One region of the Paenibacillus sp. FSL H7-0703 genome, then DNA from elsewhere that is predicted to be linked to it. Evidence: riboswitches for the same ligand, from Rfam matches in the RefSeq annotation. Region 1 holds a riboswitch; each other region holds the start of a gene.
The links. Region 1 has a riboswitch for cyclic di-AMP ahead of MHB46_RS13715 (C40 family peptidase). Riboswitches for the same ligand answer to the same signal wherever they lie in the genome.
Positions count from the first base shown of each region.

Region 2: linked by a shared signal. The riboswitch ahead of MHB46_RS07690 (hypothetical protein) and the one ahead of MHB46_RS13715 (C40 family peptidase) in region 1 are both predicted to bind cyclic di-AMP.
Region 3: linked by a shared signal. The riboswitch ahead of MHB46_RS00700 (3D domain-containing protein) and the one ahead of MHB46_RS13715 (C40 family peptidase) in region 1 are both predicted to bind cyclic di-AMP.

Region 1 covers NZ_JBBOPF010000001.1:3,111,103-3,115,122, reverse strand. The annotation lists gene MHB46_RS13730 (hypothetical protein) at 1-177, shown strand, start outside; gene MHB46_RS13725 (4a-hydroxytetrahydrobiopterin dehydratase) at 295-594, shown strand; gene MHB46_RS13720 (GNAT family N-acetyltransferase) at 673-1,179, opposite strand; gene MHB46_RS13715 (C40 family peptidase) at 1,485-1,985, opposite strand; cyclic di-AMP (ydaO/yuaA leader) riboswitch at 1,991-2,128, opposite strand; gene MHB46_RS13710 (hypothetical protein) at 2,405-3,232, opposite strand; gene MHB46_RS13705 (M1 family metallopeptidase) at 3,244-4,020, opposite strand, start outside.
Region 2 covers NZ_JBBOPF010000001.1:1,809,935-1,813,954, reverse strand. The annotation lists gene MHB46_RS07695 (glutathione peroxidase) at 139-624, opposite strand; cyclic di-AMP (ydaO/yuaA leader) riboswitch at 1,091-1,263, shown strand; gene MHB46_RS07690 (hypothetical protein) at 1,379-1,774, shown strand; gene MHB46_RS26215 (potassium-transporting ATPase subunit F) at 1,958-2,035, shown strand; gene kdpA (potassium-transporting ATPase subunit KdpA) at 2,187-3,863, shown strand; gene kdpB (potassium-transporting ATPase subunit KdpB) at 3,901-4,020, shown strand, end outside.
Region 3 covers NZ_JBBOPF010000001.1:153,159-157,178, forward strand. The annotation lists gene MHB46_RS00690 (ABC transporter substrate-binding protein/permease) at 1-1,065, shown strand, start outside; gene MHB46_RS00695 (amino acid ABC transporter ATP-binding protein) at 1,052-1,774, shown strand; cyclic di-AMP (ydaO/yuaA leader) riboswitch at 2,010-2,178, shown strand; gene MHB46_RS00700 (3D domain-containing protein) at 2,185-2,853, shown strand; gene MHB46_RS00705 (polysaccharide deacetylase family protein) at 3,052-3,861, opposite strand.

The DNA.
Region 1 (4,020 bases):
CTGGACCCGGCGGGACGTCAGGAAGTCAATGAAGCTTTGGCAGAAGACTTATTTTATGCACTGGGTACAGAGCCCACAATCACTGTAGGGAGTAGCGTTGTGATCTATGAGCCGGAGCAGCATCGCATCTATGTACTTATTGGGGACGAGGAGCTGATGTCAGTCCCTTTGATTTGAGGTCCGTCTTATGGATTTATCAACGGGGCCGTGGTAATATGTACACCAATATATCGTAGTTTTGGCCGTATTTAAGCGGTCGAAAGGCTTCCGTATAAACGGGGAGGAGTTCGTAACATGCCTTTTACACAAGAAGAGATTGAAGCACATCTGGAGAAACTGGAGGGCTGGGAACTGGAGGAAGGACGTTGGATCGTTCGAAAATATAATTTTTCCAGTTTTATGAAAGGGATTGCATTCGTGGATGAAGTTGCCGCTATATCTGAAGCATTCAATCATCATCCATTTATTACGATTGATTATAAGACCGTGACTCTGCGTTTGACCTCTTGGGACGACGGCGGTATTATGGCCGTGGATATTAAGGAAGCCCAACAATATAATGAAGCTTTTGAAAAAATGCGCAGCAGTCATTGAGCTTGTAATGATCTGTCGTATGATGATAAAAGCGCCTTCGCTATACAACATCGTGGTTGTATGCCGAAGGCGCTTTTATCATAGAATCTGGGTTGGGTGCTCGGGACGATATACCATACAATAAAATGGTTTTTTGCCATCAGGAGTCTGGCGTTCATAGGTATCTGTAAGCTCAAATCCAGCCGCCTTGTAGGCCCGGATAGCGCGCCCATTCCAAGTGAGCACCTCTAGATCAATTTCATTCTTCGGGTTGCGTCGTTGAGCTTCCTCTGCAATGGCACGGACAAAATCAGAGCCTTTGCCATGTCCGCATCTGTCAGGATGCATTCCAAGACCTAGCCGGGTCACACCGATCATAGGAAAATATTGAGCAAATCCCGTCAGTTTGTTCTCTTTATCCAGTACGGCAACATATTGCTCTTGGCGAAGCGTGGGACTTCCGAATTCGACTTCAAGCGCCTTCATTTGTTCCCAGGGGAGCCAACCGTATATGTTATAAGGTGGATCATAGTGCCACTCACAAATTGCAGCCGCTTGATGCTCGTCCATCGGTACGATCCGATAGTTGGATATTGAGGCCGGCATGTGTTCCATCCTCCTTTTACACAGGTACTTCAATCATTAACAACAGATTGTAGACAAGTTGCAGAGGAATGGCAAGCGTGTTTATTTCATACCTAAGTCGGGTATACATTCAATAAGAAGGAATTACTGCTCATATGCTCCCCCAGCGGTGACGGTAAAACCGACGATGTTCGCTACAATTGAAACCTTTTGAGGTCTCAGTTCGTCAGTAAAGATAATAATTGCTGATGTTGTGGACATAAAAAACCGCAATTCGATTCCGGCCAGAATCAAATTGCGGCTAGGGTTAGCTTGCTGTGCGTTAGTTATTCTACGTTATCGTCATCAGGAATGTCTGAAGCTACAGAATGGTAAGCGTCTGTGCTCATAATTCTTTTTGCACCGACATAGCGGTTAGCGTAATAATTTTCGTTCAGTGAGCTAACTACTACACCACGTGAAGTCGAGGAGTGGGCAAATTTCCCTTCACCTACGAAGATACCTACATGGGAAATGCCTCTTCCTGTGGTGTTGAAGAACACCAGGTCCCCAGGTCTCATTTCATCGCGGGATACAGAAGATCCCATTTTGAATTGTGATCCGGATTGATGCGGAAGTTTAATTCCCAGTTTGTTGTATACGTACATTGTGAAGCCGGAGCAATCGAATCCCTCGAGTGTAGTGCCTCCGCTTCTGTAGTTCGTTCCTTTGGCATCTTGAATGACCTGGTCCATCTTAGAGTCTGCATATGCACTGCCGCCACCGAATGTAAAAGATGTAAAGGCAATGGCAAGACCCATAGCTGCGATCGTTAGCTTCTTCTTCAAAAAAAATATACCCCTTCCAATGCCTGCGAGGTTAGCTTAAGGATTCGGTAGAAGGTTCCCCTATGACCACTCTGTTGCGAGATCAATTCACCCAAACTGGTTCCCCCGCTTCCTAGGTGCCAGGAATTAGGCTTAACTTAAGATGTGCACCTTGGAGAGCAGTATTCACAATAACGTTATTTTTGAGATAAAGGTTACAATAAAGATTACAAAGTTGTTACTATCAGTTCACTGCGATTATTGTAACAAAGACGGCTGGCTTTGGCAAATGTTTCATTGCAAAAAGTTACAAAAAAAATCTGCTCCTAATGTCCCAGGAACAGATCTTGTTAACAGTATTCAGTTATGTGTCGTTTGCGCGAGTATGAATCAAGGTTTTTCGACAGACGGAAATGAAGTAAAAAACATAAAGGCAGGGCTTAGCTTCTACTAGAGATATCGGTATGCCATAGTCTGTACTGCGAACTGATATGCCACAGCCTGACCAGACTAGTAACAAAATGATACGATTGCTGGAGAATGAGCGCCAGCATGCCAGTCCAAATCATCGCCACGGTGCCAAATAGACCGAAGACCAGCAGCACACAAGCACCGAGCAAAAGGGATATACCGACAGCTGGGAGGAGCCGGCGAAAGAAGGCGAGCAGGGACGATAGTATGGCGTGACCACCGACAGTACCCAGTTGCATATACAGGATGCACTGCCGAATGAACCATCCGTATGCCATCCATCCAATGACATAGGGCAATAAATGCAGCAGATAAGAGGAAGATTGAAGTGCTCCTGCTACAATAGGGTAGAGTCTCGGTACTACCCAAAAGGCGGGAAGCAGCAGCAGTCCCAACTCGATGGTGTAATACAACAGCGACGACATGCCATGGCGTTTCATACCCTTGAAAAAGGACAGGCTTTGCGGTTCAGTCGCATCGGTATGCAGACTTTGATATATTCCGGCTCTAATGAAGGGAGTGATCAGTATGCGTAGTACAGTCGCCCCTAGTAGTATCCACAAATACACATGTACTTCCCGGCTGTCCATCAGAGCAATCTGACTCTCCATCCAAAATAAGGTCTGTCCCAGCTCGTTTTGACCCTGATCAGGATAACGGAGCAATAGCGGGATAACGGCAGACTGCACCAGCCGATAGATAAACACCCCCCACAGTAGTCGATACAGAAATAAAATGATAACGATATAGAATCGTATGCGCACCAGCGCCCAGCCCTCTTTTATAACAGTCCGCATCTATAGACACCTCACCATGACAGACTTCCAAGCAGTGTCTCCAACAGCTTGGTTACACTTACACTCCAACGGGTTTGTTGCTTTTCGTCCAATTCGGCTTTTAGGCTATTGTTAATATGCTTGTTCTCCAGTGCAATGGTATATAAGGGATCAAGGGTTACATAGGAAACGGGAGAAGTACTTTTGATCCGAAAAGTTGTGCTTTTGCCCGCGCCGTCCCAAGCCTTGAATATCGTGGTACCATCCTTGAAGGTAAATTGGACAGGGATCTTGGGATAATCCGCCCCTTTTTTGCTGACCGTCACGACTGCTTCATATCCATTCTCCAGCTTGTGGTTTGTGATGTGATCCACTGAAAAGTCCGCCATCTGGCCGTCATATACATACTGTTCAAAATAGTGGCTCCATGAGCGTCCGGTGACTCTCTCCACGATACGTTGAAAATCCATTGAGGACGGATGCTTAAATCGGTACGTCTGGACGTAGGTCCGCATAATGCGATCCATTTTTTTCATACCCACCTGACGTTCAATGCCCCGTAGGACCAGCTTGCCTCGAGAGTAGGCATTTTGCGCGTACTCAGCAGCTGAGCCGTACTTCCATGACTCACGGTTTAGCGGCTGTGGGGAGGCTACCTGTCCCGATTGTAATGGCAAGTTAGGGGTAAGCCCATATTCTTGCTCCATAAGCCGCTCCTCTGCATAGGAGGTGAAGCCTTCATCCAGCCACGGCTCCTCAAATTCATTATTGGCTACCATTCCGTAGAAATATTGATGTCCAATCTCATG
Region 2 (4,020 bases), 1.3 Mb from region 1:
CAAGACCTAGTTAAAAAAGCATCCTGACACGATTTACGTGAAGGGATGCTTTTTTTGTTAAGCATTTTTCGTTATATTCTTTAGCCACGGAAGCCACGGTTGCAACAGGTCGTTTATTAACTGTGATAATGAAGAATGTCAGTTTTGCTGCAAAAGCTTCTCTATATCTCCCGCCAGCTTATCTGGAGTGGTTTGCGGTGCATAGCGCTTAAATACGTTACCTTCTCTTGTAATTAAGAATTTAGTAAAATTCCATTTGATCGCTTTGGACCCTAACACCCCCGGAGCTGTTTGGGTCAGGTAGCGAAATAAGGGGTGTGCTTGATCGCCATTGACATCTGTTTTGGCGAACATCGGAAAGGTAACCCCATAATTGATCTGGCAAAACTCGGAAATCTCCTCGCTGGAACCTGGCTCTTGTTTGGCAAACTGATTGCTGGGAAATCCCAAAATCTCGAGCCCCTGTTCATGGTACTGGTCATATAGCTCTTGTAGCGCTTTGTATTGGGGGGTTAACCCACATTTGCTGGCAGTGTTCACGATAAGCAGAACGTTCCCTTCATATGTGGATAACGGAATTTGTTTCCCTTGCAGGGTTTGCGCATCATATTCATAAACGGTCATAGTATCTCTCCTTATTCAATATTCAACAATTAAATTGTAAGCAATTAAAAACAAGGTTGCAAGTCTGGAAAAGCTGTATCAAGCCTTTAGCCGCTGTAAAATCGTATTTTGTTTAAAACAGTAAATCGCACCGCAAATGAAGCGAATTAAGGTGTTTCTTCTTATAAAAGAGGGTTCAATCGGTGTTTAGCTGGTACATATAGCGTATTTTCTTCTCTTTTTACAAAAAATGGCCAAAAACGCTTTACCCTACGCCAATATTGACATGCTTGTCATTTTCAAAAAGGGATGAAAAACAGAGATTGGAGGAGCTGTGAGAAGCATAATTGCATTGTAAGCGTTATTATTAATCTTCTATGCTCTAAAGGCCGATTTATAACCCTGCAGTTGAGCTTTACAGTCTTCCATGCGCGGGTGTATGATTCAAGACGTAATTTCAAATTAACTTGAATGAAGCAACAACGAAATGTCTATAGCGCTGAATTTTGCAGTTGCAAAAGCGGGGGAACCAATCGAGACTGTACGGCTTCGGAAGCCATGTGTCTCATGGGGTGAATTTTCCGGTCAAGTGCCAGAAATAGGGCGACTCTCACGTCCGAATCCGACAGCTAACCTCGTAAGCGTACAGGGAGAGGCAACAAACCGCCGTGTGCAGCCATGGTTTATTTTATCATGGATATGTCAGAAGCCGGAGGAAAGCCTTTTTCCTTCGGCTTCTTTTTGTTGTCTTTTTATACCGGGAGAGGAGCTACTGATGGAAGGTCGGTTAATTATTGTCACTGCACCGAATGAAGCGGGCAGAAGTTTTGTGAAATTGCTTATTTACAAAAAATTGGCGTTTGCAGTTCTGACGAATAGCGCCCAGGAGGAACGACAGCTCAAAAAAATGGGTGTGGAGCACATTGTCCGCATCAATACCATGCAAGCGGGAAAATGGAATTTTCCAAAAAAAGAAATTGGTAGTGTGTATTTGTTCGAGAACAGCTTGAATCTGACTTGCCGTTTCCTACAAATATGTCGACCACTAACATCGGAATCGATCTATGTTATTACACACGGCTGTAATCCACAAGGAATTTATCGGGGATTGGGAGCGGACCATGTGATCTACACATTGAACGGAGAGGTGGGTTTTCTGCTGAACGGATAAGCACTTATAACATAGTTGTTTTATGATTTTATGATGAAATAAGAATGGCGATCTGAAGACCGATACGGAGGGTATAAACATGATGGATATATACATGCTGCTCGTCATGGCTGTGAGTTATGGAGTGATACTGCTGTTTGTACGCTGGTGTGATGCGCAGACCTCTAAAGGAGGACGAAGAGGATGATCGTTATACTCGGGCTTACGGCTATTGTGTTTATGTATTTAATCTACGCACTCCTGAACCCTGAAAAGTTCTAGTCACTGGTAGGGATAGAGCGGGCGGGAACAACAGATCTGAACATTAAAGCATCATAGGTAGCAGGTTTTCGCAAACGTGTGCACACAATTGGTGCTCTGGAAGCAGGTCTGTTGTTCCAAACGCAGGAGCATTTTGAAGGAGGAATAAAGGATGGAGCTGCTTCAAATTGGAATTGTGATCGTTATATTGCTGCTCTTGGTAAAGCCAATGGGTACATATATGTATCATGTATTCTCGAATGAACCCAATCGGACGGATCGGATTTTTGGCAGAACAGAAAAGCTGATTTATAAGGTAGTAGGCTTGAAGAAAGTGGAGAGCATGCGTTGGACTACGTATGTTATGAGTTTCATTGCTACGAACGCCGTGCTTGTGGCAATCAGCTACTTGCTGTTGCGTTTACAGGGAATGCTTCCCGGTAATCCGGCTGGAAACAGTAATATGGAAGCATCACTAGCTTTTAATACGGTAATCAGCTTTATGACGAATACGAATCTCCAACATTATAGCGGAGAAAGCGGGCTTACGTATCTGACACAGATGGCGTTCGTCACGATGATGATGTTCACTTCGGCTGCTTCCGGTTTTGCGGTTGCTGCGGCTTTTATGAGGGGATTGACGCGGCGCGGTGAAGGGATGGGCAATTTCTTTCAAGATTTTATTAAAGCCATTATAAGAATTTTCCTGCCGCTGGCCTTTGTGCTTACGCTGGTGCTGGTTGGATTGAAGGTACCACAGACGCTTCAGCCTACGGCGGATCTTACGACGCTGAGCGGAACACAACAGCAAATTTCTATGGGACCCATTGCTTCTCTGGAGTCCATCAAGCATTTGGGGACAAACGGGGGCGGATATGCGGGAGCTAACTCTGCGCATCCTTTTGAAAATCCAAGTCCTTGGACGAACGTGCTGGAAATTTTGGCAATGTGGGTAATGCCGGCTTCGTTGCCGTATACCTTTGGATTGTTTGCCCGTAATCGTAAGCAGGGCTGGATTATTTTTAGCTCCATGATGGTATTGTTTCTAATTTTTCTATCCATTACGTACGTGTCTGAAAAGACAGGTAATCCGTTAATCCAGACACTGGGTGTGGATGCTTCTCAGGGAAGCATGGAAGGGAAAGAGGTTCGTTTCGGCATTGGACAATCGGCTTTATTCACTGCGGTCACAACAGCGGCAACGACAGGTTCGGTCAATAATATGCATGATACACTAACCCCGCTGGGTGGCATGGCTGCTTTGGGAGAAATGATGCTAAACGTCATTTTTGGCGGCAAGGGTGTCGGGCTGATGAATATGCTGATGTATGCGATTCTGGGTGTGTTTATATGCGGACTGATGGTCGGGAGAACTCCGGAATTTATGGGAAGGAAAATTGAAGGCAAGGAAATGAAGCTGATCGCGATTGCCATTTTGGTACATCCGTTTCTTATTCTCGCCCCAACTGCGCTTGCGTTTATGAGTCATTGGGGATATGATGCGGTCACTAACCCTGGCTATCACGGGTTGACTCAGGTGCTCTATGAATATGCGTCATCTGCTGCAAATAACGGTTCGGGATTTGAAGGTCTCTCGGATAACAACACATTCTGGAACGTGACAACGGGGATGGTTATGTTCTTCGGACGATATGTATCTATGATTGCATTGTTGGCTGTGGCGGCTTCGTTGAATGCCAAAGCACCGACTCCGGTGACGACGGGGACACTGCGCACGGACAACAAGTTATTTGGAGCCATTCTGATCGGGGTCGTGCTGCTTATTGGTGCGTTGACCTTTTTACCCGTTATCGTATTGGGACCTGTTGCTGAATTTTTGACCATGTGAAGAAGAAAATGAGAATGGATGAACGGGGTGTTTGATCATGAAGGAACAACGCAAACACATGCTGGACAGAAGCATCTTGAAGCATGCGATCAAGGATAGCTTTATAAAATTAAATCCGATGATTATGATGAAAAATCCTGTCATGTTCGTCGTGGAG
Region 3 (4,020 bases), 3.0 Mb from region 1:
GAGGATAAAGACAAATATCCTACGATGGATGCTTTGAAAGGCGAGAAGATTGGCGCACAAAAAGGGAGTATTCAGGAAGAAATTGCTCAAAAAGTACCCAATGCCACTGTAACCTCACTGGACAAAATATCCGATCTGGTACTCCAGCTGCGGACCCAGCGTATCAACGCTGTTGTGATCGAAGATACGGTTGCTAAAGGATACACGTTAGATGGTACCGTAACACTTGCCAAGGCCGTGCCTGAGGATGCCGGAGCAGAAACAGCTGTAGGTATACGCAAGGGGAACGCAGAATTGCTTGCCTCTGTAAATAAAACGTTGGCTCGCCTGAAAGCGGACGGGTCGATTGAGAAGTTTTCCACAGAAGCGAGCGCGCTCTCTGCAGATCGACAGGTTTCTTCTAATAACATCGTAGATATTTTTTGGAAATACCGCAGTTTTTACGCTACGGGTATCGGCTACACTCTGTTGCTGTCTGCACTCGGAGTACTGTTTGGATTTATCATTGGTCTGATCGTATCCTTGCTGCGGATGAGCGGTATACGCATCATTGAGTGGTTAGGTACCACTTATGTGGAGATCCTGCGTGGCACACCTATGCTGGTGCAACTCATGATCATTCACTACGGGGTTGCTTTGACGCTGGGTGTCAATTTTACCCCACTCCAGTCTGGTATAATCACATTGTCTCTGAATAGTTCAGCATATCTGGCTGAAATTTTCCGGGCAGGTATCCAGGCAGTAGACCGTGGACAGATGGAGGCTGCTCGTTCGTTGGGTATGGGACGCGGTAAAGCTATGCGTCATGTCATTTTGCCGCAAGCGTTTAAATCTATTTTGCCTGCTATCGGTAATGAGTTTATTACGATCATTAAAGAATCATCCATTATTTCGACCATTGGGATGGTGGATATTATGTATCAGGCCCAGGTCATTAAGAACATCACCTACGAAGGATTAAGTCCGTTCGTAATAGCAGCCGCTATTTATTTTGTAATGACATTCAGCTTGTCTAAGCTGCTGGGTTTATGGGAAAGGAAGTTGAGAGCCAGTGATCACCGTTAAACAACTGCGTAAATCGTTCGGTAAGAATGAGATTTTAAAAGGCATTGATATAGATATAGCCAAAGGTGAAGTCGTCGTCATCATCGGTCCCAGTGGTTCGGGGAAGAGTACGTTTTTGCGTTGTATGAATCTGTTGGAACAGCCTACAGACGGGGAGATTTTATTTGAGGGCGAGCCGATTACAGCTCGTGGCCATAATATTAATGTAACCCGGGAGAAGATGGGGATGGTGTTCCAGCATTTTAATCTTTTCCCGCATAAAACAGTGTTGCAGAACCTGACACTTGCCCCAACACAGGTTAGAAGACAGTCAGGGAAGGAAGCGGAAAAAATTTCGCTAGAACTCTTGCGTACCGTAGGGCTTGAGGATAAGAAGAATACCTATCCGAACCAGCTATCCGGAGGACAGAAGCAACGTATTGCGATTGCGCGTGCTTTGGCCATGCAGCCGCACGTAATGCTGTTCGATGAGCCGACTTCTGCATTGGACCCTGAAATGGTTGGAGAGGTTCTGGATGTAATGAAGAAGCTCGCCGAAGGCGGCATGACAATGGTAATCGTGACGCATGAAATGGGTTTTGCCCGCGAGGTGGGCGATCGAATTATCTTTATGGATAACGGTCAAATTGTAGAGCAAGGTACACCAGAGCAGGTATTTGGCACTCCAAGCCATGATCGCACCCGTGATTTTCTTGCCAAAGTATTGTAAGGAAGTGCTGATATAATCTATAAAAAAAGCCCTCCGTTTGACGGAGGGCTTTTTTCCTTTTTGTCACCATTTCCCCATACTTTCGTAACAAATATCGATTTCTTGATGACAAAATTGTAACGAGTATAGTATGATGTTCAAGGTTCCCAACATTTTCATGCGGATAAGGTTACAAAATTGTGATATTATGCAGTAAGCCAAAACTTACCGGGACAGCATGTGGTTATGACAACCGCTGAATGCTGGGCCCAAACTATGGGAAGTGCGGGGGACGTAACAACGGCAGTCATTCCGATACGTCATAAGACGATGTGGAATATGCCTAGGGGTGAATTGCACAAGCATAGGGCTTCTCCTGAGTCCGAATCCGACAGCTAACTTCGCAGGCATAACAGAGGAGGTACATATCTTTGAAACATCTAAAACATATTGGTAAAACGATGAAATTTGCGGTGCTTGCCGCAGCTATTGCAGGGCTGGCACAGACAGCTGGAGTAGCGGATGCTGCTTCGCTTCACACTGCCAAAGAGGGCGATACCTTCTTTTTACTTGCTCAACGTTATGGAGTATCGGTAGACGAGCTAACGAAGGCGAACCCAAACATTGCCTCCAACAATATATATGCAGGTCTGCAAATTAAGGTGCCTGACGAAAAAAGTGTGAAGGCAGCTTCGGATTCGAAGCCGCAGCTTCTTACGGAGAAAGCACCAGCAAATGAGGGGCCAACGATTGAAGCATGGGGTAAAACATTCAACTATAGCAAAATAGTTGACGTTAAGGCTTCTGCGTATTCTGCTGCAGCTGATGAGAATGGTAAATGGGGAGCAGTGGACTACTACGGCAATCCGCTTAAACTAGGTACAATTGCGGTAGACCCGAACGTCATTCCGATGGGCACGAAAGTGCTGGTTACAGGCTATTCCCACCCAGGTTTGCCGGATCATTCTTTTGTAGCTGTCGCTCGCGATCAGGGCAGCGCCATTACAGGAAAACGGATTGATATCTTTATTCCTGGTAACAAATCATTTGTGAACGACTTTGGATTTCAAAATGTGAAGCTGTACGTTATTGATAAATAACATTGTACGTATATAAGTTTAATTAAACATAATATATATTATGTAAACTTAATACCTGTACACTACCGCATATAACTAGGTCGGACTCTTATTAGGTCCTATCCGTAAAAAAAGGCTGTCTTGATGAGCAGAAAACTTCTGCTGGTAAGACAGCCTTTTTACGTTGCTTTAGCTTGTAGCTCAATCATAAACATATTGTTATTTCCGTTCCGAGGTATGGAGTAGCCGGGGGACTGTCACAAATTTGTAGCCCTTAGCTTTTAGAGAGTGAATTAGACCCGGCAGAGCTTGGACAGTGCCTTGCAAGTTGGAACTTTGACCTCCACCTGCGTGCATTAAAATAATAGAGCCAGGCCCGGTAGCTGGGATCACATTGCGCTGAATTTGTGTTTTACTTAGTCCCTTCCAGTCGAGAGAGTCTACATTCCAATTGACAATCATATAGCCATGACGACGTGCCCATTGGATTTGAGGCTCCGTGATTTCACCGTAGGGTGGACGAATCAACTTGGGGCGAAAACCTGCGCTGGCTTGTAAAATACGTTCTGTTTTTATAATCTGGTTGCGAAAGCGTTCTGGTGTGGCCTTCCTAAAATCCGGATGAGTATAGGAATGGTTTCCTATAGCATGGCCTTCACGGATAATACGGCGTATGATCCCCGGATGCTTTTCCGCACGGTGACCGACGATGAAAAAGGTGGCTTTGATGCCATTGGCGTGTAATACGTCCAAAACCTGCGGCGTATACCTAGAATCGGGCACATCATCAAAGGTTAGGGCAATTTGGCGGGTGTGTGGGCCGCACATTTTAAAAATGTCCGCATGTTTTTTACGCAGCATTGCTAATGTAGGAGTAGCACGATCTGTGCTCTGTTGTTGTACAGAAGAAGCAATAGCTGCTTCCTTGGGATGGGGCGTTCCGATGTTGGGAGGCGCATCCGCGTGAACGGGTAAACTTGAAAATGCTAGTAACAGTGCCAAGCATGGCAACACTCCCCTGTACGGCATATGTATCCCCCCTTTCCGTGCAGTGGTACCTAGTGGTGCTCTCGACTATTATGTACCTGTCCTATTAAAAATATGCTGGTAACCAAGTTCGGCTCATAAACGACTGGAAAAAAGTCCACGATGAAACGATTATCAATGAAGATGATGGAGCTAAACGTA